DNA from 3 places in the Aliamphritea hakodatensis genome. Region 1 is predicted to be linked to each of the others. Evidence: riboswitches for the same ligand, from Rfam matches in the RefSeq annotation. Region 1 holds a riboswitch; each other region holds the start of a gene.
What was found. Region 1 has a riboswitch for cobalamin ahead of PCI15_RS13340 (ABC transporter ATP-binding protein). Riboswitches for the same ligand answer to the same signal wherever they lie in the genome.

Region 2: linked by a shared signal. The riboswitch ahead of PCI15_RS00855 (TonB-dependent receptor plug domain-containing protein) and the one ahead of PCI15_RS13340 (ABC transporter ATP-binding protein) in region 1 are both predicted to bind cobalamin.
Region 3: linked by a shared signal. The riboswitch ahead of PCI15_RS14955 (DUF4198 domain-containing protein) and the one ahead of PCI15_RS13340 (ABC transporter ATP-binding protein) in region 1 are both predicted to bind cobalamin.

The regions. Positions count from the first base shown of each region.
Region 1 covers NZ_AP025281.1:2,881,579-2,891,777, reverse strand. Annotated here, with positions in the region: gene PCI15_RS13355 (ABC transporter permease) at 1-341, opposite strand, end outside; gene PCI15_RS13350 (ABC transporter ATP-binding protein) at 412-1,182, opposite strand; gene thiD (bifunctional hydroxymethylpyrimidine kinase/phosphomethylpyrimidine kinase) at 1,191-2,012, opposite strand; TPP riboswitch at 2,072-2,173, opposite strand; cobalamin riboswitch at 2,380-2,582, shown strand; gene PCI15_RS13340 (ABC transporter ATP-binding protein) at 2,724-3,593, shown strand; gene PCI15_RS13335 (ABC transporter substrate-binding protein) at 3,538-4,494, shown strand; gene PCI15_RS13330 (FecCD family ABC transporter permease) at 4,498-5,526, shown strand; gene PCI15_RS13325 (substrate-binding periplasmic protein) at 5,529-6,392, opposite strand; gene PCI15_RS13320 (LysR substrate-binding domain-containing protein) at 6,693-6,968, shown strand; gene PCI15_RS13315 (APC family permease) at 7,059-8,486, opposite strand; gene argE (acetylornithine deacetylase) at 8,617-9,795, opposite strand; gene PCI15_RS13305 (DUF1028 domain-containing protein) at 10,128-10,199, opposite strand, start outside.
Region 2 covers NZ_AP025281.1:192,697-202,895, forward strand. Annotated here, with positions in the region: gene PCI15_RS00845 (FecCD family ABC transporter permease) at 1-303, opposite strand, end outside; gene PCI15_RS00850 (ABC transporter substrate-binding protein) at 300-1,268, opposite strand; gene PCI15_RS00855 (TonB-dependent receptor plug domain-containing protein) at 1,295-3,148, opposite strand; cobalamin riboswitch at 3,291-3,499, opposite strand; gene PCI15_RS00860 (gamma-glutamylcyclotransferase family protein) at 3,767-4,237, shown strand; gene PCI15_RS00865 (exodeoxyribonuclease III) at 4,287-5,054, opposite strand; gene pyrE (orotate phosphoribosyltransferase) at 5,333-5,974, shown strand; gene PCI15_RS00875 (hypothetical protein) at 6,056-6,181, opposite strand; gene PCI15_RS00880 (DUF748 domain-containing protein) at 6,514-9,336, shown strand; gene PCI15_RS00885 (ATP-binding protein) at 9,346-10,199, opposite strand, start outside.
Region 3 covers NZ_AP025281.1:3,227,115-3,237,313, reverse strand. Annotated here, with positions in the region: gene PCI15_RS14975 (sensor domain-containing diguanylate cyclase) at 1-722, shown strand, start outside; gene hisC (histidinol-phosphate transaminase) at 803-1,870, opposite strand; gene queE (7-carboxy-7-deazaguanine synthase) at 2,350-2,991, opposite strand; gene PCI15_RS14960 (methyl-accepting chemotaxis protein) at 3,309-5,165, shown strand; cobalamin riboswitch at 5,293-5,588, shown strand; gene PCI15_RS14955 (DUF4198 domain-containing protein) at 5,701-6,507, shown strand; gene cbiM (cobalt transporter CbiM) at 6,565-7,185, shown strand; gene PCI15_RS14945 (NikL family nickel/cobalt ECF transporter subunit) at 7,178-7,759, shown strand; gene cbiQ (cobalt ECF transporter T component CbiQ) at 7,783-8,565, shown strand; gene PCI15_RS14935 (energy-coupling factor ABC transporter ATP-binding protein) at 8,626-9,312, shown strand; gene PCI15_RS14930 (MFS transporter) at 9,354-10,199, shown strand, end outside.

The DNA.
Region 1 (10,199 bases):
GCCATACCATATCCGAACCAGAGCATCAGAATCGGTGCGAGGGCAAATACCGGGATGGCCTGGCTGGCAATCAGCACCGGCAGTAACCAGCGACGTACCGGATTAAACAGCAGCATCTGCAGCGCTAACCCGATGCCCATGAATAGTCCGAGTAACAGTCCCAGCACAATTTCTGTGAGCGTGATCAGGCTGTGATCCCAAAGCAGTTCCGGATTACTGATCAGCTTGTCGAATACCAGCAACGGTGGTGGCAGTATAAAGGGTGGCATAGAGAAGACCGTTACAATGGCCTGCCACACGCCCAATATAACCAGGCTGGTGACGGTCAGGCGAAACAGTATCTGCCGCCGGCCTGTTCCGTTCTGTACATCCTGCTGAGCGGTGGGGCGGGTTGTAACCGGGGTGACGGGCTTATTCACTGGCGCTCTCCTCACTGAACTGTTCATCCGCGGCCTGAAGGGCAGCTAACAGACGGTGCTGGTAGTCGCCGAGTTCTGCATCCACAGGCCGGGGCACCGGGCTGTCCGGTGTGGCTGCGGCTTTTAACCGTCGCTGCTGAAACAGCCAGACATGCTGGCCCAGCCGCAGGGCTTCCTGCGGGTCATGGGTGATCAGTAATACGGTGCGGCCTTCCAGCGCTTTAAACGCCAGCGCCTGTAAGCGGTGGCGGGTAACAGCATCCAGTGCGCTGAAGGGTTCATCCATCAGTACGATGGGGGTGTCCTGCATTAAGGTACGGGCCAGTGCTACCCGCTGACGCATGCCACCGGATAATGCGTCGGGTAGCAGATGGCTGCTGTCAGCCAGACCCAGCTGGGCCAGCAGTTGGTCGGCGCGGGCATAGTCATCAGCAGAGGGTTTACCTTTGCTCAGGCGAGCCTGCAGGCAGACGTTGTCGCGCACTTTCAGCCAGGGCAGGAGCAGATCCTGCTGGGCCATATAGGCGATCTGACCTTCCAGGGGCTGGCCGTGCTGATCGGTAATTTCACCGCTGCTGTGATGTTGGGGTTCGATTAATCCGGCAAGCCGGCGTAGCAGGCTGGTTTTACCGCAGCCGCTGCTGCCCAGCAGGCAGGTCCATTCTCCGGCAGGCAGTTGCAGGTTCAGTTCACTGAATACCGGTTCAGGGGCATGCTGATATTGCAGGCTAAGCTGGCGGATATTGATTTCGGTGGCGTGCATGGTCTGGATTACCGGGCCTGACGGTAAAAGTGATGCACCGGGCCGGAACCTTCACCAATGCGCAGTTCATCAGCATGTTCAATGGCCGCCTGAATATAGTCTTTGGCCTGCTGAATGGCGTCGGCCATCGCGTAGCCCTGTGCCAGGAACGAGGCTATGCTGGCGGACAGCGTGCAGCCAGTGCCGTGGGTGTTTTGGGTATCGATACGCGGGCTGCTGTAAGTGCGCAGGCCTTGAGCGCCGAGCCAGAAATCGGTGCTGGTATCGGCTGCCTGATGGCCGCCCTTGATCAGGACCGACTTGCAGCCATAGCCGAGCAGTTGTTCGCAATGTGCCGCGGTATCTTCCGCGCTGGCGGTATTCAGTTCCGGGCGTGCTGCCAGTAATGCCTGAGCTTCCGGCAGGTTCGGGGTGATCACATCGGCCAGTGGGATGAGTTCGCTGATCAGGGTGTCGGTGGCATCTTTGGCCAGCAGAACGTCGCCACTGGTGGCAACCATCACCGGGTCAAGCACGACGTATTTTGGCTGATATTTGCGGATGGCTGCAGCCACCGTCCGGATGGTGTCAGCATCGCCCAGCATGCCGATCTTGACGGCATCTACCGCGATATCACTGAAAACGGATTCGAACTGTTGCTCAATGAACGCGCCCGTTACTGGCATAACACCACTGACGCCGCGGGTATTCTGGGCGGTCAGGGCGGTGATGACTGTGCAGGCGTAGCTGCCGGTGGCAGAAATGGCTTTGATGTCTGCCTGTATGCCAGCGCCACCACCGCTGTCGGATCCGGCTACGCTGAGAACGATAGGAGTGTGGGGCTGTGACATGGTGCTTTCCTGCATCTGAGTAGAGATAACGGAGTGAACCGGCAGGAAATGTAATGCTGTAAGCGATGTTTACAGATTTCCTACGCCAATTCACTGGATCAGGTTCTACGGGTTTAGCAGTTGCCATCTCAACCAGAATTCTGGTTCCCCGACTGTATTGGGCGATCATAGAGAGTTGGCTATACAAACACAAATGAAACTTATTGGTATCCAGACGTGTACGCCTAAAGCATGAGTGGCAGCGCGCAGCGCCGGGCTTTCAGGGTGTGTGGCGGGGATCGGGTCGACGGGGCTGTATGCTGGCGTTGAAAAATATTCTGGCAGCAAGGGTTGTGTTTCAGGATTTTCCAAAATACTATGCTGCCAACTAATTCTGTATGCGACAGGTGCAGCCGGCCATTTTTATGGACGGCTGATAATTGGGAAGCCGGTGAGATTCCGGCGCTGCCCCCGCAACGGTAACTACAGTTTGGTCATCAGCAAACCACTGAGCAGTATGCTTGGGAAGGGTTGATGACCGGCATATGCCAACTGTTAAGCCCGGAAACCAGCCTGCGTATCACCCTTATAAAATCGCGGTGGGCGGTTCTGGGCATAAAAGCTTTCTGAAGCTTTTTTTCCTGGGCGTGCTTGTCCGTGTGTGAACTTAGGCGACACATGGCAAAGACATTTCGAAAACACTCTCTGTTCTGCCGGGGCTTCCGGTAACCGATGGCCGTGGCTGATTTGCTGCAGGTTTCAGGGCTGACTGTATCTGGCGATAACCAGCGTTTGCTGCTGGATGACGTCAGTTTCAGTATGCGCCCGGGCGAAGTGGTGGGCGTACTGGGGCCGAACGGTGCCGGTAAAACCACACTGCTGCGCTGCCTGTTTGGTGCTCTGCGCCAGTTCAGCGGATCAGTTCACATCAATGGCCGGGACATCAGTACCCTGACTGACCGGCAACGGGCTTTGCAGGTGGCTGCGGTTACGCAGGAAATGCCTGCTGACTTTCAGCTCAGCGTCCGTTCAGTGATTGCCACCGGCCGTACGCCGCATCAGCACTGGTTTACCGGCAATGATCCGGACGCGGAAAAGGTGATTGATGAGGCGATCAGGCAGTTTCATCTGCGACGCTATCTGGACCGTGATATCAGTGAGCTTTCAGGTGGGGAGCGCAAACGCGTGATGATCTGCCGGGCCCTGGTACAGCAGCCAGAGTTGCTGGTGCTGGATGAGCCCTGTAACCATCTGGACATTGAACATCAGCTCAGCCTGATGCAGTTACTGCGTAAACTGCCAGTCAGCAGCCTGGTGTCTCTGCATGATTTCCCACTGGCGGCCCGCTACTGCGACCGTGTTCTGGTGATGCAGCAGGGACGTCTGGTAGGCGAGGGGACACCTGCTGATGTGCTGACCCCTGAGTTATTCGAAAACGTTTTTGCCGTGCGTGCCAATACCTACTCTAACCCTTGGGAGCAGTGGTCGTTTTATGCCACCTCGCTCCCCTTTTTTTCCTGTACAAAAAAGCAAAAGGACCAAGCACATGCGCACCCTCATCTTCAGCTCAGCGATGCTGTTCGCCAGTCTGGCGCCGCTTAGCCAGGCATCTGAGTTTCCTGTTACTGTTGATAGCTGTGGCCGTACCGTTACCTTTGATGCGGCCCCTCAGCGGGCGGTGATTCATGATCAGAACATGAGCCAGATGGCATTTGCACTGGGTATTCAGAAGCATATAGCCGGTCTGACCGGCATTACCGGCTGGTACAAAACCAGCCCTGAATTTGATAAAGACCGGGGTGACATTCCGGAGCTGGCGCCAAAAAATCCCACCACTGAGAATGTGATCAGTGCCGATCCGGATCTGTTCTTTGCAGGCTGGAATTACGGCATGCGTACCGACGGTGAACTGACGCCGCAAAGCCTGGGTGATCTGGGTGTACCGGTACTGGAGTTGACGGAGTCTTGTGTGCACCTGACCAAGTCCGGACCGGATGCCTCAATGGATTTACTGTATGACGACGTTGTACGCCTGGGTGCCGTATTCGGTGTGAAGGAAAAAGCTGACGCACTGGTTGATGGCTGGAAGTCCCGTCTGGCAGCGGTTGCTGATAAGACTGAAGGCAAAAAGCCGGTTAAAGTTTTCCTGTATGATTCCGGCGAAGACAAGATTTTCACCTCCGGCCGTTTCGGTATGCCTACGGCGCTTATCCGCGCTGCGGGCGGTGAAAACGTGATGGATAACATTGATACCAGCTGGGGCAAGGTGGGTATTGAAGCGGTAATGGACGCTGAGCCTGACTTCTTTATTCTGGTGGATTATCAACAAGGTGGCTGGAAAGGCTCCTGGGAATTCATCAAGAACCATCCGGTCCTTTCTACACTGGATGCAGTGAAGAATGATCGCTTCCTGCCACTGGAATACGGTGAAATTACACCGGGCCCGCTGAACATTCAGGCCGTGGAAAAACTGGCTGAAAAGATGTACCTGAGCGGACGGTAAGCCTTGAGTAAGACCTTCAGGCCGGGACTGATCGGCGGCGCTCTGCTGTTGGTTATCCTGGCACTTTCACTGGCGGGCATCATGATCGGTGTCAGCCAGATTCGTCCGGATCAGGCGCTGGCCATTCTATTGCAGGGCTTAGGTCCTGATATGCTGGGTACTTTCATCGAGCCGGACTGGCGTAAATCTCAGTCGGTCATTATCACTGAACTGCGGGCTCCGCGGGTGATTCTGGCGATGCTGGCCGGTGCCGGTCTGGCTGTGGCCGGTGCGGCTTTGCAGGCGGCGACCCGTAATCCTCTGACTGATCCTTTCTTGCTGGGCGTGTCCTCCGGTGCATCGCTGGGAGCCGTGCTGGTTATTTCTCATGTGGGGTTGGTCATCGGTGCGTATAGCATGCCGGTGTTCAGTTTTGCCGGCGGACTGTTATCTTTTCTGCTGTTACTCATGCTTATCAAGCGGCCGGAAAACCAGCGGCCAGATCGTCTGGTGCTGGCCGGTGTCGCCATTTCATTTTTGCTGATGGCCGGCACCAACGGGCTTATTTTTCTGGGCGATCAGCGGGCGGCGCAGTCAGTGGTGTTCTGGATGCTGGGTGGCCTGGGCCGGGCGCGTTGGGATCTTCTGCCCATTCCTGCACTGATCATTGTGTTGGGTGTGGCCTTTCTGATCTGGCAGGCCCGTAACCTGAATGCCCTGATGATGGGGCAGGAGAGTGCAGCAGCATTGGGTGTATCGGTTAACCGGGCACGGGTGGTTGTATTATTGCTGGCCACCCTGGTGACCAGCCTGATCGTTTCGCTGACCGGCACGATCGGTTTTGTCGGCCTGGTGGTGCCGCATATTATGCGGGCGTTTGTCGGGGGCGATAACCGTACTCTGCTGCCGTTATGCGCGCTGGCCGGTGCGGCTTTCATGCTGGGTATGGACATTGTTGCCCGCATGTTACTGGCCCCGCAGGAACTGCCCATCGGGATTATTACCGGGGCAGTGGGAGGCAGTTATTTCTGCTATCTGTTAGCTCGGCGCTAGCGCTATATCTTGTTCACCAGCCTTTTGCGTAACCGGTAGTTGAGCATAACCGGGCTGTTGAAGCCGTACTGGCTGATCAGATCGTCCAGCAGATTTACTTCCGACAGTTTTATGTAGGCTGCCTGTAATGCCTGGACAACTTGTGGGGAGGTTTCCGGGCTGGCAGCAAGCCAGAGCTGTTTTGACAGATCATCGACGCGTAACACCGGTACAAAGTCATCCGCGTTAAAGCCGAATTCATCAATCCGGTAAGGGAAGCTGTTGACCTGTGGGGCGTAGTCAATGTGCAGGGCGCGGAGCATTTTAATGGTTTGCCGGGTGTGATTAACGCGCACCGGTGTGAAGCCCTGTTCTGTAAAGTAGGTGTCGAGGCTGCCGCCACCCTGAACAGCGACCCGATATTTCTTCAGCGCTTCCAGTGATGCTGGCATATGATCGGGGCCGTCAATATGTTTATAGACGATCACTTCATAGGGTGAAACCGGGCCGATCCAGTGGTACTGGCTTTCCCGCTGTGTATTACGGGATATAGAAAAAAACAGTTTGTTGGGGCCGTCCTGAGACATTTTGATCGCACGCCGCCAGGGGAGAAAGTGAGTACTGCCGATCACCATAGGCTCTTGTTTCGCCGCTTCTTCAACCAATGCTTTGATGAAATCAATCACGTAACCCTTGGGCTGGCTGTCCAGTTCGATTTGCAGGGGAGGGAATTCTTCAGTAATCAGATCAAGCTGAGTGGCTTCTGCTGCATAGCTTAGTGACGCTGTACTGCCGAATATAAAGACGGTTAACAGTCGGATGCAGTATCTGAAAATGAACGGTTGCTTACCGCATGGTAAAAAAAATCTGAAGGTTCTTCTGAACATTCAAGCAGCCTTATGACAACAACGATACTGGTCCCTCATCCATGTTTTATTCAGAAATCCCTTTCTTATTAGACAGATACTACGAAAATCCATAGGTAATTTCATCTAAAAACTGAATCCTGACTGAACTTTTATGAAGTATTTTCAGGATGCGTGGCACATCCTGAAAATATTGGAGCTGAGGGCCTGTTTTTCCGTTCAGGCCGGTGAGAACGGGTAGTCTGTACATCCGGCTGCTGAGCCGCCAAACAGCGTGCTTTTATCCTGCATGGGAGACAAGGGGAGATTCTGCGCAAAGCGGTGGTAAATCAGGCCGGCCTGCCGGGTAATGACGGTGCGCTCGTCCGGCAGTGGGCGCTGCAGAGTATGGGCATTGTGCTGAAGTCATACTGGGATGTTTGTAACGATATGAATGCTGGCCGGCTGGTACCTGTACTGGAAGACTATACTGCCGGTTTGAGTGAGCAGGATGACGCAACGGTGGGGTTGCAGATTGTATATCCGCAGCGGCGCTATCTGCCCCGTCAGGTACAGGCGTTCAGTGATTATCTGACGGCATTTAGGCGCCAGCAGTAATGTTGACGTCAGATCAGGCTGCAAAGGGGCCGAAGTCAAACTGACAAAATAAAAAAGGCAGCCGAAGCTGCCTTGTGATTCCAAAAGCTGTTATTCAGCGTCCAGTGCTTTTTCGATTGGCTCAGGTTCGAAGAGATTCTTCTTCATTACCACTTTCACCCAGAACACACCGATCACGGATACGATACCCAGTACCACACCTGCTGCGCCGAAGATCTGATTGCTCAGTTCCGGTGCCGGTGATGCGTAGATCACCGCATAGATCATACCGGCAATACCGATGATCTGAGGTAACGGATAGAAAGGTGTCTTGTACGGACGCGCCATATCCGGGTAACGCTTACGCAGGGCGATCACGTTAATGTGCGTGATGATATACGCCAGCAACCAGGCGATTGCTGCGGAGATCAGCAGCAGGCCGATGGCATCCGGGTTATCACCCATAACCAGCATTGGCAGGCCGGTAACCGCGGCAACAAATACCACCGCAACCCACGGAGTTTTTGTGTTTTTGGTCAGCTTTTTGAACTGTGGGAATGCCTGGCCGTTTTGTGCCATACCGTAAAGCATGCGGGGAATCGCAGCCAGTGAAGTGTTAACCGTTGAACAGGTTGCAGTAACAGCAGCAACCGCCAGGAAGGTTAAGCCTACATCACCGAATACGGCTTTGAAGTAATCGTAATGCGGTAACGGCGACGCCGCCAGATCATCTGCAGGGATATACAGCAGGGCACCCAGGCAGTAGATAGCGATCGTACCGAAAATAACGGTAACACCGATGATCATCGCGCGGGGAATATTGCGCTCAGGATTTTTGGATTCTTCTACCAGCGGGCAAACAAACTCCGCGCCGACATAACCCCAGATTGCCAGTGCAACCAGAGTAATTACTTCTGCACCCAGCGGGTTCCAGGTAGAGGTCAGATCAAGACCTGCAGGCTGCGGATTAGCTGCACCTGATACTGCTGTCAGGCCAAGCACCAGCAATACAACAACCATTACAAACGCCAGTACTGACTGCAGCTTGGCGAACACATCAATGCCCATCAGGTTCAGTGCGGTGAAGATAGCCAGTAAGCCAAAGCCTACGGTGTACTGCGGGAAGGCTCCCGGATAAATCTTGTCGATAATGAAGTCGACCAGTAACAGCTCAGCCGACAGGGCAAACATTGCCACGACGACATAGCCGGAGAATACCGCCAGAATGGCGGGGAAATGGCCAATCGCCACCTCAGTGTAACTACTGAGACTGCCCGCACGGGGAATCATCAGTGACAGTTCAGAGAATGAATAGACGTAGGTCAGGGCCAGAATGTAGCCGATAGCCAGCGGGATAATGAATCCCAGACCAGCGATGCCGGCACCCTGCAGCATCAGAACCATAACACCCTGAGATACCACCAGACCAACGGCAACGGCTAACAGTGAGCCTAAACCGAGTACTCTGCTGAATCCCTTGCTGCTGCTTCCCGAGGAAGCCTCAGCGCCGCCAGAGGCGTAGGTAGAATTGTCAGACATTTTTTACTCCTGGTTTATTATATTTTTGATATCAGGTTGGCCCTATTCAAGTATAAGACCGGACGTTAAAACGGGTAAGACCTCCTTCGCGATTTAAGGTGTGCGCGTGGTGCTGTAACCTGGCTGGCGATTATCCGCTTAGCTGGGTAATTAAGCGGGCCATGAAGGCATCGCACTGGTTGATTTGATCAATATGGATAAACTCATCGGGCTTGTGTCCCTGATCCATGCTGCCAGGGCCGCAGACAACGGTCGGAATGCCCAGCACCTTGCTGAACAGGCCGCCCTCGGTGCCAAAGTTGATATGTTTTTTGGCCATCGGCTGCGCAAGATTTTTCACAAAGGCGATCACTTCGCTGTCGCTGGCGGTGCTTAAGCCGGGGTATTCAGTGGTGATATTAATTTCAATGCGGCAATCCGGGCTGGTATTGCGCATTTCTTCAGTGAGCTTGTCCGCGTAACCCTGTAGGCGTTGCAGCAGGCCGCGGGGATCTTCGGCGGCAACGTTGCGGAATTCAAACACAAATTCACAGTAATTCGGCACGATGTTAACCACGGTACCGCCGTGAACGACACCGGTGTGAACAGTGGTGTAGGGGATGTCATAGCCGTCCTCGAACGGACCCAGTGTCTGTTTTTCATGGGCCAGCTGTTCCAGCCAGGTAATCATCCGGGCGGCGTAGTTCACCGCATTGACGCCGTAGGGTGCCATGCCGGAATGGCATTCTTTACCGTAGACGCTCACTTTAGCCGCCAGCTTGCCCTTGTGGGCCGTTACCACCTGCATTTCAGTCGGTTCGCCTATGATGCAGATAGCCGGTTTCACCGGGTGATCCTTCAGGGTATCGATCATCCGGCGTACGCCCACACAACCGATCTCCTCATCGTAGGAGAAAGCCAGGTGCACCGGCAGTTGCAGAACCGCCGCCTGCATGGCCGGTACCGCAGCCAGGGCCGAGGCGATGAAGGTTTTCATATCGCTGGTGCCACGGCCATAGTAACGGCCATCGGTTTCACTCAACTGATAAGGGTCACAGGTCCAGTTCTGGCCGGTAACAGGAACGGTATCGGTATGGCCGGATAGCATAACGCCCGCTTTCGCTGCTACTTCTGCCTTGTTAGCGGCGGAGCCGGCAACCGTGGCATAGAGGTTGGCCTTGCCACCGGCTGCATCATAAATCAGTTGGCTTTCCACACCCTGTTCATTCAGATAGCTTTGTACATAGGCCATCAGCTCCAGATTGGAATTGCAGCTGGTGGTGTCAAAGCTGATCAGATCTTGCAGCAGTTGCAGGGTGGTGTGTGGCATCTTGTTTCCCGGAGCGTTGTTATTATCAGTTGCCGGCTGTGCCGCTGAAGGCAGTTGTTCATGTGCTTCTGAAAGTCTGCGCCGTGAAGAACAGATACTTTCAGGAACAGGGCTGAACGCGTGGATCAGAAGGCCAGCTGGCGATAAATTCAGAATATGCCCTTGCTCTTCATCATTAAAATATTTTTATTTTTTGATTTGGATCAAAAAAACTTATTTAGCCTGTATTTCAATGTATTAGGCTGTTCTTCATGGTCAAATACATAGATTTAAGCCATAAAAAAGCCCGGAAACTATGTTTGTCGGGCTTAAAGTAAGGGGGTTTGGGAGGCTTATTCGTCGCCGGGCACGCCATAGGATTCTGCATTAGCAGGATCTGTGGCCCGGGTGATGTAAGCATCCAT
Region 2 (10,199 bases), 2.5 Mb from region 1:
GGAAGACACCCCGAGAATGGAAGGTGACGCCAGCGGGTTGCGGAACATGCCCTGCATCACCGCTCCGCAAACCGCCAGCGATGCGCCGGCGCAGGCACCGATAATCACCCGGGGCAGGCGCACATCCAGTAAAATGCTTGCCATCCAGGGGCGGATATCCGCACCGGTATCCATGCCCAGGCTGTGGAGCAGGATGCTGATTATTTCAGCGACCGGGATCTGCGCCGGCCCCTGCAACAGTTCTCCCAGCATGGCCAGTATCAGTAATACCGGCATGATGATAAAGATCAGGCGGGGTGTCATTGTTTGATCTCCGGATGTAGCAGCCGGGCAACCGGTTCGATCGCCCGCCAGCTGTATTGGGATGTGGATAAGAGCCAGGCGCCTTTCAGGCTGTGTACCTGCCGGTGGCGGACGGCGGGAACATTTTTCCAGGCCGGACGCTGCATCAGCTGCATGGCCGTGCTGTCCTGATTATCCGGTGCGCCGGTGCCCATCAGAATAATGTCCGGTGCCAGGCTGATCGCCAGTTCTTCGCTGATGGTCTGTGAGCCCTGAATGCCGGTTTCACTGATGACATTAAAACCCCCTGCCAGCCGGATAATTTCATCAATGGTGGTCCCCGGGCCGGTGGTGGTGCCGTCGAGATTGAAATACAGCACTCTGGGTTGCGATACATCGCGATAGGTGCTTTTTATGCGCTTCAGTAGCTGCTGCAGCGCTGCCAGCTGTTGCTCTGCTTTCGGGCGGCTGCCGGTGGCGGCGGCTACCAGACGGATATTGGCCGCCAGATCGTCGAAGGAGCTGAAGTCCGTTAGCCGTACCACCGGAATGCCTGCGCCCAGTAGCTGGCGGACGGTTTCTGCCTGGGTGTAGCTGGCAATAAATACCAGATCCGGCTCCAGACTGAGAATTTCTTCAATGTTGCCCTGCAGGCGTTTTACCGCCGGGGGATAGTGGCCGGTGACGTTTGAAAGCGAGGGGTAATCCGCCAGACCTGTGATGCCCACCACCCGGTCCGGGGGCAGGAGCCGGGCGAGAATTTCGTCGGTGCCAATGGTCATAGAAACAATCCGCCGGGGCGGCTGTTCAAGGGTGTAGCGGGCACCGATGGCATCGGTCAGGGTTTTGGGGAAGGAATCCCCTTCGATCTGTGTGGCGGTCAGGGCCGTGTTACTGAACAGGCCGGCACGAATATCCAGCCGGCTCAGTAGCAGGGCGCCAAGCAGCACAGCAACAATTGCTATCAGTGATCTGTTTTTTGTCACAGTGCTGCCCTGTCAGCGCTGAGGGCTTAAAGCTCGCCGCTCAGTTTAATGCCTACCATGAAATTAATGCCCGGCGTACCGTAGCCGTAAATTTCTTCATAATCTTCATCAAACAGGTTATTCACCTTAGTGAAGATTTCAATATTATCGGAGTAGGCATGGGTAACTGCAAGATTCGCGACTGTGTAGCTGTCCAGCTCAACCGGATCATTGGTGCTGGAGAAACGGGTGTCATTCTGACGGCCGGTGAACTGTAACCCGCCACTGAGCCGGGTTTTACCGTTTGACAGCAACTGGCTGGCATTCAGGCTGGCGGTGTGTTCAGGATGCCGGATCAGCTGTTTGCCGCTGGCGTCTTCAGCCTGGCTGTAGGTGTAGCTGGCGCTCAGGCGCAGATCATCGGTGGGGTTCAGGGTGGCTGTCAGTTCCAGACCCTTAATGCTCGAATCATCTTCCTGATTGATGACGGTGTTACCGCTGTTTTTAATCTGGTTCCGGATATCATTATGGAACAGGGTGGCGTCTGCATAGCCATCCAGATCGGTAAAGTGATATTCCAGACCCATATCTGTGCTGGTGGTTTCTTCCGGGTCGAGATCAGGGTTGCTGACGAAATTGGAGGCAAAGCCAAACATTTCAAACAGGGTTGGGTTTTTAATGCCGGTGCCCCGGCTGGTGTGCAGACGCCAGTCATCATTCAGCCAGGCAGCAAAGCTGACCCGGTAGGTATTGGCGTTGGCAAACCGGTCATTCCAGTCGCGACGGCCTGCCAGGGTAAAGTAATAGGTTTCATCCAGATTCAGACCGTACTCCGCCACCAGACTGTTGGTATCAATGCCTTCATGCACATTGGTTGAGCTGCTTTTGTAGTCGAAATCTTCTTCTTCACGCTCGGCCACTAAGGTCAGGCGGTGTTCCGCAGCATCGCTGTGGATAAAGTAATTGCTCTGATAGTCCAGCTTACGCTTGCGGCCCAGCGCGTTGGAGTTAAAGGCAAAGTTCTTTTCCCGGCTCTTGGTGAAGGCATAGCCGATTTCCTGTTGCCAGTTACCGTCAGCTGAATCCAGCTTGGCGGAAATACGGCCTGAATTCTGAACCCGCTTCGCGGCGCTGTCGTCATCGACAATAAAACCGGAAGGGTATTCTGACTTATCGGTTTCCTGGAAAGCGTCCACATGGCGTAACACCAGATTCAGCTCAAGGTTCTCTGTGGCCTGCATGCCGCCTTTAAAGTTAAGGGTGCTGTTGGAGTAGCCGTCTTTTTCGTTATGACCCCTGTCGCTGTTCGCGGCGGAGATACCTGAACTGTCCAGCAGTGATCCGCTCAGGGCAACATTGTATACCTCATCGCCGCCGTTCAGGTTGAAGCTTTGCTGGTTGGTATCGTAGCTGCCGGTGGCAACGGTGACACTGCCATTCAGCGGCCCTTTGCCCTGTTTGGTGATGATGTTTACCACACCGGCGGCAGCATCGCTGCCCCAGATCGCGCTTTGTGCGCCGCGCAGTACTTCAATCCGTTCAATGTCCAGATTGAGCAGGTCAGCAAAGTTAAATTCAGACACGGAGCTGTTGTCGTTCACTTCAACACCGTCGATCAGTACCAGCGTCTGGTTTGGCTCTAAACCACGGATGCGCAGTGAGGTTCTGCCGCCGATACCGCCGGTCTGGCTGACGGTCAGCCCCGGTACTTCACGCAGGGCTTCTTCGACCAGGGTAATCTGATTGTTTTCCAGATGTTCTGAGTCGATGATGCTGACAGCGGAACCGGTTTCTTCCCGGCTGGCTTCAACCTTGGACGCAGTGATGATGATTTCCTGCGCCTGGGCAGAAACAGTGGCGCCGGCCAGCAGGCAGGCTAATAAGGAGTGTCGTAATTGCATAAAGCACCTGTGTTGTCGTGTAACTGGTGTCCGCGCAGGCGAACCGACGTGACAACACAGGGTGGCGGCACGTTCAGTAACAATAGATTTATGTATTGTCACCGTTACGTTTTCCGCCCAACACAGCGCCCCGCAATGTTAGTAGGTGACGATCGGAATGGCAGGTCTCCTGGCTTGCAGGTCTGCGTTTATGTTCAGCCTTCCCGGATTTTCCAGTGGCCTGAGTCGAACAAACAGAATTCGCTGCATACAGTTACGGGGGTAGCTAGGGGTGAGGTGTCTGTGGTGACAGATGCCTTTTCCTATTCCCATTTTAATCCGTCGGAAAGTGCCGCGGCTGCCGTCTGTGGTGGCCGGAGTGCTTTCCTGAAGAACCATTCTCGCGGGCATATTACAAACTTGTCATCTGAATGCAATGATATGAAACAAATGTGTCGAAAAATAGGTAATGTCTTGTCTGATAACGACGTTTCGCAGAATAAATGTGCCTTCCTGCAGAGGTGCTTCTGACCCTTGCTGGCGGCATTACTTTCATCGTTCCGCGAAGCCGATTATCATCACCCCCTTGCCGCCGGATGGTCTGGCGGACAGAGAATGTAAATAAGTGACGGTAATCTCATGTCGACCAATATTTTTGTTTATGGTGTGCTGCAATATGATGAGCTGTTGCAGCAGCTGACCGGTAATACGTTTCAGAAGGTGTCTGCAGAATTACTGAACCATCAGCGCCTGACTCTGCATATGGAAGGCTGGTCGGATCTGGGAGTGGCGGTGCCGTCACCGGGTAATCAGATACAGGGTTCTGTCCTGTTGGAAGTCGATGATGCGTCGCTGGCGATTCTGGATGATTTTGAAGAAGCCGACGTGGGACTGTATATGCGTAAGCTGGCGATTATCCGTCTGGAAAACGGGCAGGAAGCGCAGGTATCTGTGTATGCCGGTACACCTAAGTCCCGCGAGTTTTTGCAGGGCGAATGGGACGAAGAGAAATTCATCAGCCAGCATTATGCCAGCTATAAAGAAGAGATCATTCCTGCGTTCCTGGAAGAGCGGGCGTTACGTGAAGCGGCGAAGCAAGATGCTGAATAACCGGACTAACTGATACAAAAATGCCGGCTGATGCCGGCATTTTTATGTGTCAGATATCGTAATCTATGATCACCGGAGCGTGAGCCGAGAATGCCGTATCGCGGAAGATACGGGCAGACTTAACCGTTTTGCGCAGGTTTGCCGTGGTGATCTGATAATCCAGACGGGCACCTTCATTAAGCTCCCGGGCACGGTTGTATTCCGGCCACCAGGTATACTGGTGATCGGCGTGATTGACCTGCCGGAAGGCATCCACATAGCCCATCTCATCAAAGATATCTGCCATCCATTCCCGTTCGTGGGGCAGGAAGCCGGATACACTCTGGTTAACGTACCAGTTGCTCAGATCAACAGGCTTGTGAGCAATGTGCAGCGGGCCGCAGAAAATAAATTCACGGCGTTTGCGCAGGGTCTTGGTCAGGTGCCCCGCCAGCAGATCCATATACTCTTCTTTTTCCGCCTGAGCTTCATCATTTTTCAGGCCGGATGGCATGCTCCATGAGGCCACGCTGACTTTATCAAAGTCTGCCTGAATGAAACGGCCATGGAAGTCGCACTGTTCAAATCCCAGGCCGGTCATAATAGCTTTGGGAATTTCACGGGTGTAAATAGCCACACCGCTGAAGCCGTCTTCGAAGGCGTCAAAGAAATAGGCTTCGTAACCTTCCGGGTGGAAACGGTCCGCATCCAGCTGATACTCTTTTGCGCGCAGATCCTGCAGACACACAACGTCTGCGTCCTGCTGGACCATCCAGTCGAAAAAACCATTATCGGCAGCCTGTTCAATACCTTGGGTATTGAAGGTGATAACGCGCATAGAACAAAAATCCTGAAAAAAGTATCAAATGTATGAAAGATTACTATCGAGCCCGCATTGTATAAGGGATGCGGCGAAAATTGAATTGATTTCATCCCGGCTTTGGTGAATTTTCAGATTCAGTCTGGTGAATAAAATTGCTCTGACCTAAGTCAGCAGGCATTTTAAACTGCCGTTTAAGGCTCGGGTGGTGGGATTATGCGCGGAATTCCGTGGAGAGACAGACGTTAATCCTGTATGATGCGCGCAATTTTTAACCAGTCACCGGGAAAGCCAGCATGCAGGATTATCAGAGAGAATTTATTGAATTTGCCATCGATAAAGAAGTGTTACGTTTTGGTGAGTTTACTCTTAAGTCGGGCCGTACCAGCCCGTACTTTTTTAATGCTGGCCTGTTTAACAGCGGTGAAGCACTGGCGCGCCTGGGTCGCTGTTATGCGGCAGCCATCCAGCAATCCGGTATTGAGTACGATGTACTGCTAGGCCCTGCATATAAAGGTATCCCACTGGCAGCAACAACCTGCGTAGCGCTGGCGACGGATTTCGGTCAGGACGTGCCTTACGTATTCAACCGTAAAGAAGCCAAGAGTCACGGTGAAGGCGGCAATCTGGTGGGTGCACCGCTGGAAGGCCGGGTGCTGATCATTGATGATGTTATTACTGCAGGTACCGCTATCCGCGAAGTAATGACCATTATTGAGCAGGCCGGCGCAACACCTGCCGGTACGGTGATTGCCCTGAACCGTCAGGAAAAGGGTAAAGGTGAGCTGTCTGCAATCCAGGAAGTTGAGCGTGACTACAATATGCCGGTTGCTGCAATTGTATCGCTGGAAAATGTTCTGACGTATCTGGAAGAGCAGGGTAATAAAGCTCAGCAGGTAGAGGCGATTCGCGCCTACCGTGAAGCCTACGGTATCTGAGTACTGACTTAGGTTCAGGTTAAAAAAAAACACCGCCATGGCGGTGTTTTTTTATGTTCGGCGAAACCGCCGGCTCAGTCATTACCACTGCATGACAGTTGTCAGCGCGATAGGCACCGGCATCGTAATCCAGGCCAGTGCGGCCAGGTTGATGATGAACCAGATTGGTCCTGAGCTGTCACGGAAGTTTTCGTCATGATCGGCCATGATCTCACCCTTTAATTGGCAATTTTTAAGGACAACGGCGGTGTGTATAAACGGCATAAAGCCGTGGCAATACTGGATTGCACTGTGGACACCCTGTTGCATGCATAGAACAGTGACTGCATGAAGCCATGCGGTGTACTTTTGCAGACAATTCGTACCGGTGTTAAGGCCGGATTCGCAGGGTCTTAAGTATCTTGTCATGACTTCAGTCGCAGGGGATTCTACCAGTTAGCGAAGAGTGGCGGTAGTTAGCGGCTGGAGGAATTACACTTGTGTGTGATACTTTCCTTGCAGCACATGTTTTTTTGAGCGTTTTCAGTCAGGTACTTCTTATGCGTATGCATTTCGCCGTTAAAGTCATTCTTGCCGTTATCCTGTTGATAAGTCTGTTACTGCATTCTGCCGTGTATATCGGCCGGGATCTGGCGGCTGACTGGCTGCTCGATCAGGGGGCGGAATATGCCGGCATTGAACGCCTGAGAATTGGCTGGCTGAGTGGTGAAGTCCGTCTGGAAGGGGTTGATATCCGCACCCCCGGACAACGGGACCTTAAACTGGAATCCCTTTACCTGAAGGTTGATCTGGCCGCACTAACGGAGCAGCGGGTGTGGATTCGCCAGCTGAAAATAGACGGGCTGTACGGCGACATTACCGAACACCGTGAAGGTGAACATAAAGGCGCGCTGCAGATCGGGCCGGTGCTGATTCCGGCCGCAGCAGAAGAGCCTGTACCAGAAGAAGACACTGGCAGCTCGGAATGGCAGGTCGGCATCAGCCGGCTGAGCATCAGCCAGCTGGACTGGAAGACCGATTTACCGGCGCAACAGCACCATCTGGTGCTTGCAGAAGCTGGGCTGGAAGGCCTGTATTTCTGGGACTCCCGTCATGCCAGTGCGCTGAATCTTGCCGGAAGCCTGAACGGTTCTGATTTTTCGGTCGGCGGTGATGTTGTTGCCCTGGCTGAGGATAAGTTTGCCAATCTTAAACTGACCCTTGCGCCGCTGGCACTGCAGGCATTTACCTCTGAGGCAGTGCCGGGGCTGAAAGGCAGTTTAAGTACTGATCTGACGGTGCACCTTAAGCTCAGCGGTGATGATATTAACCTGCAACAAACAGGCTTACTGAAGCTGGAAGGTTTCAGTTGGCAGAGTGACGGTGTGGATGTGCAGCAACAGGCCGTAAGCTGGCAGGGACAGATTGATGCCGCGGTGGCTGGTGGCGGGCTTAAAGATGCCCGGCTGGACGGTGCTATAAAGGGTTCACAGACCCAGCTTAAACTGGGAGATGTTCAGCAAGCTGATCTGCAGGCGCTCAGCTGGAAAGGAAAGATCGATGCCACCATGGAGTCGTTACAACACAATGGTGCGTTACAGCTGGATAAGCTGCGCTGGCAGGATACCGGGCTGGACGTACAGCAACAGCAACTCAGCTGGAATGGCGGTCTGACAGTTAAATTACCGGAGCAACAGTTGCAGCGGCTGCAGCTGGACGGAAAAATCGCGGGTTCCGGCACACAGGTGGAACAGGGCAGTGCATTGCAACTGGCGTTACAGGCGCTGAACTGGCAGGGCAGTGTCGCCCTTGATAACAGCGTGAAGGCGGCAGACGGCGGGGCCGAAGCCGCTGCCCGGCAGGATGTATCGGTAACCGGTGAAAGCCTGCAGCTTGACGGTCTGAAGGTGCATAACCGTAAGCTATCCTCTGATCTGCTGACGCTGGCAAAAGTATCGTTACAGAAACTGACGTTTGCGCAGCAAAGTGGCAGTGGGGATGACGGTATGCGGGTGCAGCTGGGTGAAACCCTTCTGTCTGGCATTGTGGCGCAGCATAAAAAACCACTGAGTAACATCAGCAGCCTGCAGCTGCGGGAACTGGCTTATGATTCCCGGGGAGATCTGAGTATCAGTAAGGTTACTCTGCGTGATAGCCAGAACCATGTGGTGATTGCCAGGGGCGGTAAGCCTGCGGTGATTGACAGCTATCTGGACGCTCTGAGCGGCTTGGGGGGAGAGTCAGGTGAGCCAGCAGCCGAGGCTGCGGACACGAAAAACAGTAAACAACAGACGTCGGCCGGCCCGGCTATGCGGGTGCGTATCGGCGAAATTGCACTGGCCGGAAAGAATCAGGTGCTGTTTACCGACAACAACGCAGATCCTGCGTTTAAAGGCGACATTCTGATTAAGTCAGCCAGCCTGAAGCAACTGGATACCGCCAGTAAAAAGTTCTCGCCATTTACGGCGGATGTTGAACTGAAACCGTTTACCCGGCTGAAGCTCAGCGGTAAAACCAATCTGGCCGGCGGGGGCGGCGATGCCGACTGGAATGCTGTTCTCACGCAGCTGGAATTACCCCGTTTAAGCCCTTACGCGATTGAGAATATTGGTTATTTTATTGAAAACGGCCAGCTGGAACTGACCAGTAAAGGCACCCTGCGTAATGAGCAGATTGAAGGTGAAAATAATATAGTGATTAACCGGTTGTCGGTTGATCCGGTGAATCAGGATAAGGTGGCAGGTTTTACCAAACAGCTGTCGATGCCACTGGGCACAGCGATCATGATCCTGCAGGACGATGACGATAATATCGAACTGGATGTACCGATCAGCGGGTCTCTGTCTGACCCGGATTTCGGGCTGGACAGTGTGGTTAAAATTCTTGCCGGTAAAGGCCTTAAGCAGGCCGCGTTCAGCTTCCTGGCTAAATCCTTACAGCCATACGGTGCACTGATCAGTTTGGCGGAGGCTGCTGTTGATGCGGCATCTGATGGTAGCTTTATCAACCTTGAGCCGGTGGCATTTACGCCCGGGTCAGCCCAGCTGAATAAGACAGCCCGGGATTATCTGGGTAAGGTCGAATCGATGCTGAAAGAACGGAAGGGCATGCGGCTGAATATCTGCGGACAGGCGGTGTCGCAGGATGCTGCGTTACTGAATGCGCAATTACTGGAAGCGAATGCCCAGCGGGCCGAACCGTTAACGGAAGAACAGCTGGCAGCCGAGCTGAAAACACAGCTGACCGCTCTGGCGCAGTCACGCAATGACAGTGTTAAACGGGAGCTGAGTAAACAGGTAAGCGGTGAGCGTCTGTTTGTCTGTTTTGCCCTGCCAAAGCTGGATGATCCGAAAGCACTGCCGGTCGCGACGCTGGGATTATAATCCCGGCGGTTACCGGCTCAGGGTCAGGCTGTCCGGTTGCGGGTTATGATTGCCGACAATCGGAATCACGGCGGTGATGCGGGTACCCCGGTCATGGTTCTGACGGACACTGAACGTGCCGCCCAGCGCCCGGACCCGTTCCCGCATGCCGATCAGGCCGAAGCCGCTTTTAAAGGCCTGGCTTTCCACATCAAAGCCTACGCCGTCATCGCTGATCAGCAGTTCCAGACGGTCTCCGCTGATGTCACCACGCTGACCTTTTTCCAGCCGGTGTAATTCGATCCGGACATTCTTTGCGTGGGCGTATTTGAGAATATTGCTGAACGATTCCTGGGTCAGGCGGAACAGGGTGATGTTGTAATCTTCCGACATCTCATTCAGCGCGCCCCTGAAATCCGTGTGTAAGTGGATGTTGTGTTCAGCAAAGCGGTTGTTGGCGATACATTCCTGTAAGGCATCCATTAACCCCAGATCGTCCAGTGCTGTCGGCCGCAGGGTGCGCATCAGACCGTAGGTGACATCGTAAATGTTCTGCGCAATGGCATCGATTGAATCGGCGGTCTGGTGAACAATGTTGTTTTCTTCAGGGTGTATCCGTTTGAGGATTTTTGCATCGGTGCGGATGGCGGTCAGAGACTGGCCAAGTTCATCATGCAGTTCACGGGATAAGCTGCGCCGCTCTTTTTCCTGAACCGCCAGTACCTGATGGGTAAGGCGTCGGTTTTCTATCAACTGGTCGCGTAATTCCTGGGTACGCATATGGATGCGCAGCTCCAGTTGCTGGCGTTCTTTCTTCAGTTTTTCATATAGTTGGGCATGCTGACTGGCGGATCTGACCCGCTGACGCAGGTACGCAAGCAGCA
Region 3 (10,199 bases), 350 kb from region 1:
CCGAATCCTTGCAGGGCATGATTGATCAGGCCCTCAGTCATAATAAGGTGCTGACACAAGAGATTCTCCTGGATCCTGCTCATATTCCTTATCTGAAGGATCAGGGCATGAAAACTGCTTGCTGGGTAGAAGCGCGGTTGGCTCCGTCTGCTGGCGATGAGCCGAGTGTGGTATGCCGGATCGAAGATGTTTCCCAGCGGAAAAAGTCAGAACGGGAACGTTCCCGGGTACACCGTGACCTGCTGACCGGCATGTATAACCAGCAGGCGCTGATGCCGGTACTGGCCCAGTCGATGGCACAGGCTCAGCGTTATGACTGGATCTGCAGTCTGATGATCATCAGTGTGGACAACCTGCAGGACATAAACGATAAGTATGGCTGGGATGCCGGCGATGAAATCCTGAAAGCCATGGCGGTTTCACTGAATCAGATGAAGCGTACCGCAGACTTCCTGGCCCGGGTGGGGGAAGATGACTTCGCTATTCTGTTGCCGGAAACCAACGAAGCGCAGGGGGTTCTCGCCGCAGACCGGGTAAAGAAGATGGCTGCAGAGCTGGCGCAGGATGCTGAAGTATCCAGTGTGCCCTTTACCCTGAGTGTCGGGGTGGCGACCCTGAATGATGAGGACGACAACGCCGAAATTATGTATGCCCGTGCTGACAGTTATCTGCGCGAAGCGAAAGCGCTGGGTGACAGCATTATTGGCGATCTTGAGTCATGATCAGGCGGGTTTAGAAGCATTAAAAAAGGCGCCTGGTGGCGCCTTTTTTGTGTCTGCTCAGATGTGTGGCCTGAAAAAAATCAGCCGGTAATGCCCGGGTAATCTTGCAGCGCACTGATCAGTGCTGTCATTTCTTCATCAGTGCCGATGGAGATGCGCAGGTAGTTTTCGATGCCCGGCTTTTTGAAGTGCCGCACCAGCAGGTTTTTACTGCGCAGATAAGTCATCAGGTCAGCACCGGCAATTTGTTGGTGGCTGGCAAACACAAAGTTACTGGCCGACGGAATCACGTTGAAGTTCAGCGCTTCCAGCTGTTCAGTGGTCCATTCGCGGCTGCTGATGATCTTTTGCGTGGTTTCCCGGAAGTATGTTTCGTCTTCAATCGAGGCAACCGCACCGGCAATAGCCAGGCTATCCAGCGGATAAGAGTTGAAAGAATTCTTAACCCGTTCCAGGCCGTCAATCAGATCTTCATGGCCCAGCGCATAACCTACCCGAAGCCCCGCCATGCTGCGGGATTTCGAAAAGGTCTGAATAACCAGTACATTGTCGTATTTACGAACCAGTTCAACCGCGGATTCACCGCCAAAGTCGATGTAAGCTTCATCAACAATGACCAGAGATTCGGTGTTCACCTTTAACAGCGCTTCGATCTGTTCCAGAGGCAGTACCCGGCCGGTTGGAGCATTCGGGTTGGCAAAAATAATACCGCCGTTTGGCTGCTCATATGCCTTCAGGTCAATGTTGAAGTCCTGATCCAGCGGTAGCTGGGTATAGGCAATGTCATACAGGTTGCAGTAAACATCGTAAAAACTGTAGGTGGTTTCCGGCAGCAGGATCGGGTGTTCCTGACGGAAAAATGCCATAAACGCCAGTGCCAGAACTTCATCGGAACCGTTACCGACAAATACATTTTTATACTCCAGGCTGAAGTAATCTTTCAGGGCATTTTTCAGCAGCGTGGCTTCAGGGTCACAGTAAAGTTTGAGCCGCTCTTTAGGGTAATCATTCAGAGCAGCGATAGCATGGGGCGATGGCGGATACGGGTTCTCGTTGGTGTTGAGTTTGATCAAACCGCTTTGCTTTGGCTGCTCACCGGGGACATAAGGGGTGAGCGAATTGATTGCCGGGCTCCAGTACTTACTCATCTTGATTCACTATTCAGAAGGTTGATTACGCCTGATCACGCATAACTTGCGTGAATAAACAGGCCGGCTAGGATAGCAAAGAATGCAGACAGCTTACAGAGGCCGTCAAACCGGGCACAAAGAATGTGTAAAAGTGGGTTGGAAATCAGTGATTAAAGGTCGTTGGGGGAAAGGGGAGCAGCTTCTTCCGAGAGAGGGGAAGCTCTGGGAAGAAACTACTTTTACTGCATAAAGGGGTCTTGCAAGAACGTTGATGTACAGAGTTAGAGAAGGGAGTTTTCAATAAGTTCAGTGCGAATTCGATTTTTTTGCATTTTTTCGCAAAAAAAATGTACTCGCTGCATGTCATATTTCATGCAGTTTTTAACAATGTCTGGCAAATATTTGAAAATGCACTGTATTCTTTCTCTGTATAACAGACATCGTGTGACTAAAAAAATTTCAGATTTTTTTAAAAACTTTCTGAAATCTTCAGTTTTTCAGTCTATTCCGATGAATTTGTGGGTCTGCAGGCTCAGTTTCCACTGCGGATGTGCCATGCAGTATTCGACTGCTGCTTTGGTATTGGCAGTCTGCAATGCATCGTCCAGTGGCTGCAGGTAATAATTGTCGAATTCAAGATCCCGGAAGCGTTCCGGCATGGCCTGGGCCTGCGGATAGACCAGCTTCAGTTCATGGCCATAAGTCTGGACAATTTCAGATGCACCTTTCGGGCTGACGCAGATCCAGTCAACGCCTTCGGGAACAGGTAAGGTGCCGTTGGTTTCCAGCGCGATTTCCAGACCTTCTGCCCTGAAAGCGTCAATCAGTGCTTCGTCCAGCTGCAGCAATGGCTCGCCGCCGGTGCAGACAACATAGGGAATGCCTTCATTATTCAGTGGCCAGAAGCTGCGCACTTTCCTGGCCAGTTCTTGTGGGCTGCGGAATTTACCGCCGTTCTGACCGTCAGTGCCCACAAAGTCAGTATCACAGAAGTCGCAGATTGCTTTAGCACGGTCCTGCTCCCGGCCGGACCACAGGTTGCAGCCGGTAAACCGGCAGAATACCGCCGGACGGCCCGCCTGAGCACCTTCGCCCTGCAGGGTGTAAAACATCTCTTTGACACTGTAAACGGAACGCATAACTAATCTCTCTGAATGGCAGCCGGCAAGTCTACACCGGGGTGATTTTTGTGCAATGGTTTTTGCAGAATCCGCAACGGATTCAGGGTCGCGATTAATCCCCAAACTGGGCAAAGCTTTCTGGATAAATTTTAACCACGGGCTAGTTTTGAGTGATCTGGTAAAGGATTTTGGTCGGAGGAGGTTATCCGACCGACTGGTGATGACACCACTGGCTGATGTTTGCAGGAGCTACTCGGTGCACCAGACCAGACTTTTGCCTGGCTGCCGCAGGACGCGTCAGCCAGCTGATCAGTTGTCTTAATATGGAGTGTTGTATGACTATCAAGAACAAACTTATTCTGTTGCTGGCGATTGTGCTGATGTCGGTGGCTGCGTTGTTTGGTTTGCTGATGTATTCCCTGAATACCCTGAATGACCTGCGGGAAAATGAATCCCTGGTGGGTAAGCTCAAACAGGAGCAACTGGCAATGGGGTTGTATGAGCAGGCGTTTGTGACGACTCTTCAGCCCGGTGCCGAAGTGAACTTTGTGCAAGCGAAAACGCGTTTTAATGAGCACCTTGTTACGGCGATCGGTCAGCTGGACGGGGATACCCAGAGCCCATTACAAAGTCTGAACGGCTATTTTATGGAATATGATGCCAGCTTCATTGAGGTGGCGAATCTGTTAAAAACCATTGGTCTGAATGAAAAAGAAGGTTTGAGGGGCGGTTTGCGCGGCGCGGTTCATGCGGCTGAAAAAAACGTGCAGGCTATTAACAGTGATGCGTTATATGTGCGTATTTTACAACTGCGCCGTAACGAGAAAGATTTCATTATCCGGTCTGATGAAAAATATCTGACCAAGTTTACCGGCAATTTTGATAAAGCGGTTGCTGTTGTCCGGCAGGTCGATTTCAGTCAGTCACAGCGACAAACAACCCTTGATTTGCTGAGCGACTATAAGCGTCAGTTTGTGGCGCTGGTAGAGGCCCGTAAGACACTTGGCTTACGGTCTGATACCGGTTTGCGGGGCGTCATGTTAGAGCAGGCGGGGAAAACCCAGGCAATTCTTGATGAGATTAATGTCACGCTGCAGGCTCATGTGGCGGCTGAGGTTTCCCGGGTGCAGATGCTGGCGATCGCCATTGTCATTGCCGTGGCGCTGATTGTGGGCACAGCCGTTGTGCTTATATCCCGCAGTATTCTGGTGCCGATATCCCGGCTGGCGAGCTGTATGCAGAAGGTCAGTGCCGGTAAAAATATGACCTTACGTTATGAGGGTAGCAGCCGTGATGAGTTAGGCAAAATGGGCTGCGACTTTAATGCCATGATGACAATTTTCCAGACGCTGATCGGTGATGTGGTGAAAGCCATCGGCCATTTACAGTCATCTTCTGAACAGTTGGCCAGGAGTGCCAATTCTGCTGCTGTGGATCTTCAGAATCAGCAGGATGAGGTGGTGCAGATTGCCAGTGCCGTTCATGAGATGGAGGCGGCAATGGCGGAGATAGCCGGGAATACTGAGAACACCTCAGCAACTGCCCGGAATTCTTTGCATCAGGCAGAGCAGAGTAAAACCAGTAACGCCGAGCTGATTGGCAGTATAAGAAGCCTGGCGGATCAGGCCAGTGATACAGACACTGAAGTGAAGACGTTGCAGAAAGAAAGCGAAGAAATAGGTTCGGTGCTGGGGGTCATTAAATCAATTGCCGAGCAAACCAACCTGCTGGCGCTGAATGCATCTATTGAAGCTGCGCGCGCCGGTGAGCAGGGCCGGGGTTTTGCTGTGGTTGCTGATGAGGTGCGCTCGCTGGCCGAACGGACGCAGAGCTCTGCCAGTGAAATCGAAGGGATGATTTCCCAGTTACAGACCCGCACGAACCGTGCCACTGAACTGATGTCTGTGAGTCTCAGTCGCAGCCAGCAAAGTGCAGAGCATGCAGAGGCCAGCATTGATATGCTTGATACGATTACACAGGATGCCGAAACCATTGTGGATATGACCGCGCAGGTGGCAGCGGCGACTGAAGAGCAGGCGAATGTGGCCGGTGAGATCAACCAGAATGTCGATAAAATTCGCCTGATTATTGATGATGCCAGCGCCCAGACGCAACTGAATGTAACAGCCAGCGACGAGGTGGCTGCTCAGGCTCAGCAGCTGAAGCTGGCGGTGGGGCAGTTTGTTACCTGAGGGCGCCGTTTGGCCGACCTGTACAGCCGTCTTCCGGCGGCTGTTTTTTTCCCTTCTGAAGACCTTATTTTATTAAATTGCGACATTTAACCGGCGCTGATTGACAACCTTTGAGCGGTGCAGGTATTGTGCGGTTTCGTTACTGAGTTGCGTGGTAAAACACGTGGAATAAAGGGATGTAAATGCCTTTTTTCGGGAAGTTGGTGCGTTAACGCTGTTGTGCTGCTGTTGTAATTGCCAAATTATGCAGCCATCAGTTCAGACAATCCCAACACTGCCCCCGCAACGGTAAACCGATAAAACTGTTTCATAACGCCACTGCGAGCTGATGGTTCCCCCGGGAATCATATTATGTGGGAAGGCGAAACAGGGGACGAAAGTCCGTCGGTGAGTCCGGAGACCGGCTTGGTAGCTTGTTATAACTAGGTGTTGCGGAGGGCTTCACCGAGGTACAGTTTTTGTATCTTCCCACAAAAAACTGCACTGACTCCTCCCAACTCTGGCTGTATTTTTATTCAGACGGAGCAAATCAAACGTGTTCAATTTTAAGCAGTTATCTGCCGCTTTAGTTTTAGGTTCTTCCCTGGTTGCCGGCACAGCGCAGGCTCACTTTCAGCTGGTCTATACTCCTGAATCGCTGCGGGATAAAGGCGGTGAAGTCACTCTGAAAATGCCATTTACCCATCCGGCTGCCAGCGGTCACGTCATGAAAATGGGTGAACCGCAGGAATTCTTCATGGTTCGCAAGGGTAAGAAGACAGATTTGATGGACAAGCTGGAGTCGATTGAGTGGACCAGTGCAGTGGATACCGGCCCGGCATACGAAGCGACTGTTAAGCTTCGCGGTCTGGGTGACAATGTATTTGTCATGACGCCGGAACCTTATATGGAAGCGGAAGAAGATATCTACATTCAGCAGATTACCAAGAACATCATTAACGTTGGCAGCCTGCCAACGGACTGGAACGAAGAGCTGGGTCTGAAGGCCGAGATCGTGCCGCTGACTAAGCCATACGCGATTTATGAAGGCGGCACCTTTACCGGTGTGGTTAAAGGCGATGGCGAGCCGGTTCCGTTTGCTGAAATCGAAGTTGAATACATGAACTACGAGCCGGAAATGGACAATAACCGTTTCGCGGCTGAAGCGGAAATTACGCCGCCGGCAGACGCCTTTGTCACCATGACGATCTTTGCGGATGCCAACGGTACCTTTACCTTCGGTATTCCAAAAGCCGGTCACTGGGGCTTTGCTGCGCTGGGTGTAGGCCCGGATACTGAATACAAGGGTAAAGAGCTGTCTCAGGATGCGGTTATCTGGGTTCAGGCGCACGAATTTAACTAAACACTGCAACCGGCGGCCCTTCACAGGGACGCCGGTTTAACAGTTTCAGGAACAGCTATGCATATAGTAGATGGCGCGCTTTCCGAACCGGTTCTGGCCGGTGGTGCATTACTGGCGCTGGCCGGTGTCGCCTACGGTCTGAAGAAGATGGATTATGAGCACCTGCCACAAGTCGGTGTTTTGTCCGCTGCATTTTTTATCGCTTCTTACATTCACCTGCCAATCGGTTTTTCCAGTGTTCACCTTATCCTTAACGGCCTGATAGGTCTGGCATTAGGCTGGGCAGCATTTCCTGCGTTGCTGGTTGCGCTGATTTTACAGGCGGTTTTCTTTGGTTTCGGCGGTTTTCTGGTATTGGGGGTAAATACCTTCAATATAGCGCTGCCGGCGGTGATGGTGTATTTCCTTTGCAGGCATGGGATTGCCTCGTCTTCTCCCAGGGTTGCGGCTATCTGGGGAGCAATAGGCGGTGCCGGTGCGGTGGCTGTGACCACTGTGATGGTTGCCGGATCTCTGGCGTTATCCGGAGAAGCATTCTGGCTGGCGGCCAAGGCAACCCTGATCGCACACATTCCGGTAATGCTGGTGGAAGGTTTTGTCACCGCGGCTGCAGTGTTGCTGATCCGCAAGGTTAAGCCTGAGTTCCTGCATCTCGCGGAGGATTGGGATAATGCGTAAATTTTTTGTCTTGCTGGTGATGCTGTTTGCATTGCCGGCCAGTGCTCACAACGTAGTGGGCGGTGTTTATGCCATCGGCAGCACCATTGAAGGTGAAGCCGGTTTTTCAAACGGCGATATGGCGTCGGCCGGCACTAAAGTGACGGTCACTGATCCGGCGGGTAATGTACTGCTGGAAACTGAAACCGATGAAGAGGGTTTCTTTACCTTTGAAGCGGCCGCCCGGGTTGATCACCTGTTCCGGATGGAAATGGGCAGTGGCCACGTGCTGGAAATGATCCTGCCTGCTGATGAGTTACCCGCCTCTCTGGTCGGTGGTGCAGTGGCTTCGGCAAAGCCGGCGGCAAAAGCGTCAGGCGGTACGGCGGTACAGTATGATGACGCGGCCATGCAGGGCATGATCGAAAAAGCAGTTGCCAAGCAGGTTAAGCCGTTACGCAAAGAGCTGCGGGCCTTCCAGGAGAAAGCCGGTTTGCAGGATGTTCTTGGCGGTATTGGCTATATCTTTGGCCTGTGTGGCATTGGTATGTGGTGGCGTCAGCGTAAACAGGCTCAGGCTGCTAAAACAGCCTGATCTGAAACGGCAAGGAGACAGATTTGCCTCAGAATCTGGAACACAGTGGTACGTCCTGGAAAGGGCAGCAGCTTAAGCATCATCGCTCGGTGATCGATATTCTCGATCCCCGGGTGCGGGTCGCGGTCGCGATGCTGTTCGCTTTTGCCGTTGTACTGTCTCATAACTTTGCAGTGCTGATTTTTGGCCTGTTGCTGGCACTGTTAGTCGCAGGGCTGGCGAAGCTGAACTTTAAACGCACCCTGCGGCGGGTGATTGCCATGGATATGTTTATGATATTTCTGGTGATCATGCTGCCGTTTACCACGCCGGGGCGGGAAATGTTCAGCGTGTTCGGTTTTGCAGCCAGCATTGAAGGTTTACTGCATGCCTGCAAAATTGCGCTGAAGGCCAACGCGGTTGTACTGGCTCTGCTGGGGCTGGTAGGTACGATGGGGGCGACGACCCTCGGGCATGCGATGGCGCATCTTAAAGTGCCGGAAAAACTGGTGCATCTGCTGATGTTCACCGTGCGCTATCTGGATGTGATCGGCCAGGAATATAAGCGTATGCGCCGGGCGATGCAGGCCCGGGCGTTTGTGTTGCGCAGTAATATGCATACCTGGCGTTCTGTGGGCTATCTGGTGGGTATGCTGCTGGTGCACTCGCTGGAGCGTTCTGAACGTATCATGGCAGCCATGAAATGCCGGGGGTATCAGGGCAAACTGTATTTGATGGATAGCATGGAAGTCGTGCGCCATGACTATTACTTTATGGTGCTCAGTGGCGGCTGTTTAGCCATACTGGTTGGACTGAATTTTTATTAAGGCCGGTTTCAGGAACAGGCTGTACGTTAAAACGCGGGTTGAAATAGAGCTATGACAAACATGAATAAGACCGCATTACTTGAAGTCCGTGGTCTCAGTTACCGTTATCCCCGCCGGGGTGTTGTACTGGACGGGGTCGATTTCAGTTTGCATAGCGGTGAGCGGGTTGCCCTGACCGGGGCTAACGGTGCCGGTAAAACTACGCTGTTCCATTTGCTGATGGGGCTGAAAAAAGCCAAACAGGGTGACATTCTTGCCTTTGGTGAAGCCCGCCGTGAAGAGCCGGACTTCGTTGAGGTTCGCGGTAAAGTAGGGTTTCTGTTTCAGGACCCGGATGACCAGCTGTTTTGCCCGACCGTTATCGAAGATGTCGCGTTCGGCCCCCTGAATCTCGGTAAGAGCCGTGAGGAAGCGATGGACATTGCCAGTAAAACGCTGGAGTCGCTGGGGATGGCCGGTTTTGAAGAACGGGTGACCCATCAGTTATCCGGCGGTGAAAAACGCATGATTACGCTGGCTTCCGTTTTAGCGATGGAGCCTGAAGTGCTGTTGCTTGATGAACCAAGCAATGCGCTGGACACTAAAGCCCGGGAGCGCCTGCTGACAACCTTGCAGAACCTGCCCCAGGCGATGATTATTATTTCCCACGATGACAGTTTCCTGGAACAACTGGCAACTCGCTGGGTACGCCTGCAGGATGCCAGTCTGGTAGATTACCAGACCAGTCTGAGTGCGGTTTCAGCCTGACAGTGGAGGCACCTTTTAGATAAAGGTAAAACAGATCCCTTATGAGCAGCTTTTTCAGTCCGTTAGCCCATCCGGTATTTCGCTGGTTGTTTTTTGGTCAGGTAGTTTCCCTGCTGGGTACCGGACTGGCGACGGTCGCCCTGGCGTTGATGGTTTACGACCTCAGCCCTCTGCAGGCCGGTCTTGTGCTGGGGTCTGCACTGGCGGTTAAAATGGTGGCGTATTTGGGTGTGGCCCCTGTTGTTGGCGGTTACAGCCATGCATTTCCCCGCCGCAGCTGGCTGGCGGGTCTGAATCTTGGCCGCGCGGTGATCGTTATCCTGTTGCCGTTTGCCGCAGAAATATGGCAGATTTTTGTGCTGATCTTTCTGCTGAATGCGCTGGCGGCGGGGTATACACCTGTGTATCAGGCGTTGCTGCCGGATGTACTGACCGATGATGATGAATATACCCGGGCGCTGTCTCTGTCGCGTCTGGCGATGGAACTGGAGAGTTTACTCAGCCCTGCGCTGGCGGCAGGTTTGCTGCTGATCACCTCTTATGAATTACTGTTCCGGCTGAATGCAGTTGCCTTTGTGCTGGCTGCCGGGTGTATCTTCCTGGTGAAGGTGCCGGCAGCGGCGGCCAGCGACCGGACCGGCGGGGTCTGGCAGCATGTCAGCTTTGGCATTATCAGCTACCTGAAAACGCCACGTCTGCGCGGTGTGCTGGCACTGAATCTGGCACTTTCTGCCGCCGGTGCGATGATCATCGTAAACACCGTGGTATATGTACGGCACGTACTGGGTATGAGTGAATCTGCAGTGCCTACGCTGATGGCTGCGGCCGGTGTCGGCTCAATGATTACGGCATTTTTACTGCCGAAACTGCTGGATCACTTTTCAAAC